Hydrogenovibrio crunogenus: one gene and its partner. Each later gene encodes a partner of the first gene's protein in a complex. Links are inferred from orthologs where the notes say so. Each region holds a gene or a part of one and is shown in the gene's direction. Other genes may lie near its edges.

The links.
Region 2: the proteins of dsbD (region 1) and GHNINEIG_RS03425 are in contact, whole or in part, in a crystal structure (PDB 1JZD), measured with the Escherichia coli proteins. The link is inferred for Hydrogenovibrio crunogenus from one-to-one orthologs.

Annotation. Positions count from the first base shown.
Region 1 is NZ_CP032096.1:485,559-488,882, reverse strand. What follows is about bases 102-3,092. They hold dsbD (protein-disulfide reductase DsbD), read left to right. Parts: upstream 102-497; coding sequence 498-2,687; downstream 2,688-3,092. Other genes in these bases: aroQ (type II 3-dehydroquinate dehydratase), read left to right, coding at 2,965-3,092; GHNINEIG_RS02265 (FxsA family protein), read right to left, coding at 102-335. Outside these bases: more of GHNINEIG_RS02265, read right to left, coding at 1-101; more of aroQ, read left to right, coding at 3,093-3,324. UniProt on the Escherichia coli protein: Required to facilitate the formation of correct disulfide bonds in some periplasmic proteins and for the assembly of the periplasmic c-type cytochromes.
Region 2 is NZ_CP032096.1:733,007-736,148, forward strand. Bases 1-2,809 are described here. They hold GHNINEIG_RS03425 (DsbC family protein), read left to right. Parts: upstream 1-945; coding sequence 946-1,674; downstream 1,675-2,809. Other genes in these bases: xerD (site-specific tyrosine recombinase XerD), read left to right, coding at 1-855; GHNINEIG_RS03430 (hypothetical protein), read right to left, coding at 1,748-2,809. Outside these bases: more of GHNINEIG_RS03430, read right to left, coding at 2,810-2,965; GHNINEIG_RS03435 (hypothetical protein), read right to left, coding at 2,978-3,142. UniProt on the Escherichia coli protein: Acts as a disulfide isomerase, interacting with incorrectly folded proteins to correct non-native disulfide bonds.

The DNA of each region.
Region 1 (3,324 bases):
AATTTTTTCGAGAACAGACGTCTGACTGGTGGAATCAACAATAAAAATCCGATTGCGTCGGTAATCAGTCCCGGGATTAAAAGCATCAGTCCACCTAAAAAGATAAACACCCCTTCCATCATTTCTACTGCCGGCAATTGCCCTTGCGCCATATTCAGCTGTGCTTTTTGCATGGTAGAAACGCCTTGATGACGCATTAAGGCGGCTCCGATAATCGCGGTGACAATGGTTAACAAAATAGTAGGTAAAGCCCCAATCTCACTGCCAACTTCAATCAACACATAAAGTTCCACCAAAGGAACAAATAAAAATAATAGGAAGAAAATTTTAAACATAAAGGTCTCTTTTAAGACTGAATTCAAATAAAGCGTTTCTGCTTTAAAATTGATTGTCAGCATTTACACAAAGTTTGCACAACATCCTAACGCGATTCTACGTTAAAATCGTGATTAACTTATTACATAAGTCTTTAAATTGTTTTTTCAAGGTGGACATAAATGAGAAACACATCGTTTTTTAAATATCTATTAACGATATTGTTATTTTTAACATTCCATTCGGTAGCCGCATCGGATGAGTTATTAGATGTTGATCAAGCTTTTTCCTTACAGCCGGTTAAGGTTGAGAATGGCCAATTCAAAATCAGCTGGAAAATTGCAGACGATTACTATTTATACAAAAAACGCATTTCAATCGAATCGGAAGACTTAGAACTCAGTCCACCACATTACCCTAAAGCCATTACTAAAAATGATCCTGCCTTTGGCCAGAGCGATGTGTTTAAACACCAACTAACCGTAACACAACCCTATTCAGGAAGCGTTACGAAAGCAAACTTAACAATCAAATACCAGGGGTGTGCTGAAAAACTTGGCGTTTGCTATCCTCCGCAAACGAAATCTGTCACGGTTGAACTGCCTGCCGCCGCAGACACCAACGGCAATACCCTTGCGGATTTAAACAGCTTAATCATCGACAGTTCCGGAGCAGACTTACTGCCTGCAGATGAAGCTTTTCAGCTACAGGTGACTCCCAACGATAACAATCAACTAATGCTTGATTTTAGAGTCGCTGAAGGCTACCACCTGTACAAGGATAAAATTAAAGTCCTACTTAAACAAGGAAATGCCACCCTCGGTTCTCTTCAATTACCTGAAGCCATACAAACAAATGATCCAGTGTTTGGTGACGTTCAAGTTTATCATGGCGATTTCCAAGCCATTCTGCCAGTGAATCATATTGTCGGCGCTGCTGAAATAGAAATCCACTATCAAGGTTGTTCATCTGAATCTGGCGTATGCTACCCACCCGCGAAAAAACTGATGACGGTAAATGCCAGTGACTTCAAACAAACAAGCACAAACTTACCGACTCAAACAACGACGTCTGAAAATCTATCTGAAACCGACCAGATCACCAGCACCTTACAAAACAGTTCGGTTTGGATTGTCATTGGCACCTTCTTTTTGTTTGGACTATTACTGTCTTTAACACCTTGCGTTTTTCCAATGATTCCAATCCTCTCCAGCATCATTGTTGGACAAGGAGATCAACTCACCACGCGCAAAGCTTTCATCATGTCTCTAGTCTATGTTCTGGCGATGTCGGTTACCTATACCGCTGCCGGGGTTTTAGCAGGGATTTTTGGCGAAAACCTCCAGGTCCTTTTCCAAAATCCATGGATTATTGGGAGTTTTGCATTGATTTTCATTGCTTTGGCCTTCTCCATGTTCGGTTTCTATGAACTACAACTACCAAGTGGCCTGCAATCCAAAATCACGAATTTATCTAATAAACAACAGGGCGGCACCTTAACGGGTGTCGCCATCATGGGGTTCTTATCGGCTCTAATTGTCGGCCCTTGTGTGGCACCGCCTCTTGCCGGCGCCCTGATTTACATCGGGCAAACCGGCGATGCGCTTCTTGGCGGCACCGCTTTATTTGCTATGAGCATGGGGATGGGCGTGCCTCTATTGTTATTAGGAACGTCCGCCGGGAAACTCCTTCCTCGCGCTGGCGCCTGGATGGATAACGTTAAGGCCATCTTCGGTGTTCTGATGATCGGGGTTGCCATTTGGATGGCCGAAAGAATCCTTCCCGAATGGACAATTCTATTTGCCTGGGCGGCGTTACTGATCGGTTCCGCTATTTATCTCGGAGCTCTGGAACCGGTTGGCGACAAATCCGGCTGGCATAAGTTCGCAAAATCCATTGGTGTGATCTTTTTGATCTACGGTATGGTAATACTGATCGGTTTGGCCGGTGGTAGCAAAAATGTCTTGCAACCGTTAACGGTATTTCAGTCATCCGGAACCAGCAGTAGCAGCCAGACTGAACATCTAAACTTCAAGACTATTCGTACCTTAGCGGAGCTGAAGCAAGAAGTCGCCAAAGGGAATCCAGTGATGCTCGACTTCTATGCAGATTGGTGCATCAGTTGTAAGGAAATGGAAAAATTCACATTCTCCGATCCAGGTGTTCAGAGCGCATTGGCAAATGTCACCCTCTTAAAAGCCGATGTGACCGCCAATAATGCAAATGATAAAGAGTTAATGAAAGCATTTAACATCATCGGCCCCCCTGCTATTCTGTTCTTTAACCATCAACAAGAACAAAAAGCACAACGCGTGGTTGGTTTCAAAAAAGCAGCTGACTTTACACAGAATATCAATCAAGCTTTTCAATAAGATTTATTTTAATCAAAAACGTCACGAAAAACGGCCAGGCCTGGCCGTTTTCATTCTAGATAACACCACCTTTCAATACGTTTTTTATCTCATCTTGATGACAAAAACGCCGTTTTAAAGAACTCAACCCTGTTTTTTTCATTTAATTTAAACTTCGCAACATTTCACGAATTTTCACGACTTTTTTATAACTTTCTATATCGTTAAAGCTAACTTTCAGGTATAATTTTCAACAATTTAATGATTAGCTCCGCTGAAATGCATCAAGGATACTTTCATGGCAAACATTCTCGTAATCAATGGTCCCAATCTCAATATGCTAGGCAAAAGAGAGCCTGAACATTATGGCCGCCAAACCTTAGGCGACATTATTGAAGAACTCGAAACCCTTGCTGATGATTACGAAGTACGTCTATACAACTTCCAGAGTAATGCCGAGCACGAAATAGTGGAACGCATCCAAACCGCGATTGAAGATATTGATTTTATTATCATCAACCCTGCCGCTTTCACACACACCAGTGTTGCAATACGGGATGCTTTATCGACCGTCAAGATTCCTTTTATTGAAGTGCATTTATCTAACATTCACAAAAGAGAAGCTTTTCGAACCCATTCATATTTTTCTGACCTGGCT
Region 2 (3,142 bases), 250 kb from region 1 along the record:
CAATACTTAAGATTGAACGAAGGCTTGAGTGAAAATACCTTGCAAGCCTATCAACGGGATCTCAAAAAAACACAACTTGCATTAGGTAAAACCGATTTAAGTCAGGCTTCTCGTGAACAACTCGAGGACTACCTATTTCAGTTACACGTCGACCAGGTAAACCCGCGCTCAATCGCTCGGTGTTTGTCGGCATTGAAACGTTTTTATGTGTTTTTGATTTTGCATAACCGTATTCAACTCGATCCTGCCGCACAGCTTAAAGCCCCCCAGTTGATTAAAAAAATTCCTTCTGTTATTTCGGAAAATCAGGTCGAAGCATTATTGAATGCGCCAGATCTGACCACACCACTAGGGGTAAGAGATAAAGCCATTCTTGAGTTAATGTACGCTTCCGGTCTACGGGTTTCAGAAGTTGTCAATTTGCCTTATGAGCAGCTTAATTTATCGGCTGGTTTAGTGCAGGTGGTAGGCAAAGGTAATAAAGAGCGTATAGTACCGATTGGTCAAATAGCCATTGAAGCAATTGAGGCTTATTTAAAATCCGCCAGGCCTGCTTTGGTTGGGAAGCACAAATGGGTGTCGACATTATTTGTGTCGCGTATTGGACGAACAATGACAAGACAAACGCTTTGGCATCGTATCAAAAACTTGGCGCTTCAGGCGGATATCCGAAGTCAGTTATCGCCACACGGTTTACGGCATGCGTTTGCAACACATTTAATCAATCATGGTGCGGACCTGCGAACGGTTCAGTTGTTATTGGGGCATTCAGACCTGTCCACAACGCAGATTTATACCCATGTTGCCAAAGAACGTTTGCAAAGTATTCATCATCAGCATCATCCACGTGGTTAAAGTCAACTTATTGTCATGATGTTAATCGGTTCCAAAAGCTATTTTGGGTATAATTCTGACCAGATTGATTTTAAAGAGAAGGAAAAGTGGATGAATCCGGTTTTAATAGTTAAACGACTAAGTCTAAGTATGATGGTTTTAGCGGCATCTAATCAAGTGGTTGCGGATGAGGCCGCGATTCAAAAAAAATTGAATCAGCTAATCCCTAATGCTGCGGCTGCCAATATCAAAGAAAGTGTCATCCCGAATGTGTATGAAGTCTCTTTGGGGGCCAAAATCATTTACATGAGCGGAGATGGTCAGTACATCATAAATGGTCATATCATTAATCTTGACACTAGAGAAAATTTGACCGAACAAGCTTTAAATGAAACACGCAAAACTGAATTGGGTAAACTGTCCTCCAGTAGTATGATCGTGTACCCTGCAAAAGGTCCGAAAAAGCGAACCATTACAGTTTTTTCAGATATTGACTGCCCTTATTGCCGCAAGCTGCATAAAGAGATTCCAGCTTTAAACCAGGCGGGTATCGAAGTGCGCTATATGGCTTACCCTCGGGCAGGGATTGGGTCAGAGGCCTACAAAAAGGCTGTTTCAGTTTGGTGTGCAAAAGATTCTGCTAAAGCAATGGATGAGGCTATGACAACAGGTCATGTCACTTCAAAGACATGTTCCAACCCAGTCCGTAAACATATGCAGCAAGCAGAGAACTTTGGTGTCACAGGTACGCCAAACATTGTGTTTGACTCGGGAAGAATGATTCCAGGTTACGCACCTGCCAATGAATTGATTAAGTTATTAACGCACAAGGCTTCTTAAAAGGCACATCAGCTAATAAAGAGGAGATGAAGCAGTTGTCTTTGAAACACTGCTTCATTTAAGAGAATTAACGTTATTCGTTGATTGTCTGTACAGGAGGTTCTTTAGAGCGATAACTGTATGGTTGCGGTCTTGCCGCCAGTTCCTGAGTGACGCTTTCCAGTCCTTGTACTTTTTTCTGAATATGGTCCTGTTGAGTTTTGAGTTCACGAACTTGTGTACTTAAATGTTTTAAGCTGGCATCGATTTTATCGAGTGCTTTAGGGGTATTGTTCGGTGCCGCTTTTGCAGGCTTTTGTGCCGTTAATGTTTTTTGGATCTCTTTTAGCAGTTTGCGTTGTATGCTCACTGACCACGCAATTCCGTTCAATTTTTTAACTTGTTCATCGGTTAATCCAGAGGAAATCACCGTTGTATCAGGCATTACTTGCTTTTTAGAAGCTTGGTGCAAGGTGGTCGCCTGAATTTTTTCTTGGGTTTTCAGAATTTGATCCAATAATCCTTGAATATGTTTCAACTGCTCTTCACGAGAGTTTGAAAGTTGTTTCATTTCACTCTTCAGCTCTGTCAAGTCAGGTTGGATGATTTTGGTTTCCACTGATGAAACTTGTGTTTCTTGAGAAGAAGTCGATACCTCTGCTGGTTTTTCCGTCGGCACTTTGGGGTTAGAGTCCCCAGCAGGCGTAGGCATCGTTTTTTCTTCATTATTCGACGATAGGTTTGGCTGTGAACCAGATCGGTTGAGTCTTTGAATATCCGCTGCTAATGCCTCAATTAAAGAGGATAATTGATCAATCTTTAGGTTCAGGTTTTTGTTAAATAACGTGTTTTCAGTATTAATGATATCGAATACATCGCCTTTTAACATTTCATTTTTTTTGTTCAAACTGTTTAATAACCACCCCATGATGCTGACAGAGATAACACTTACAACAATCGCAACCGTCATCATGATGGTGACGGCATTTCTTGCCGATTTCAAATCATTGGAAGCCGTTCGAAGCGATTGACGCCAAGCAATATTGGAATCAGACAATTCCATAATTTGTGCTTTCTGTTCATGCGATAGCTTGATGGCCGCATCGGCCGCATTTTGACTTTGTTCGGCCGCTAGCTGCGCAGTTTTTGCCGCTTCCAATGAAAGTGCTGCGGAATCTAAACTGTCAGCACTGCCTGATGCTTCAAGTTTTTTAGTATTATCAGATGCGGTTTTGACTTCTTTCTGCATATCAGAAGAAGCGTCTTCCAGTTGTGATAATTCATCTAATAAATCGTCAGCAGTATCACTCATAGTGTTTCGCCTTTATTTCTTTGCCAGTGAGTCAATTCGACTTTTCAAGGTAGTGTTGATATCTCTTAATTCTTTATTTCTCTGACGAATGTCATTCAAGATCGAAACCAGTTCATCATTTGAAATAGGGGTTGAAAGCTCTGCGAGTTCAATTTCATACCCCGCCTGTTTTGCCGC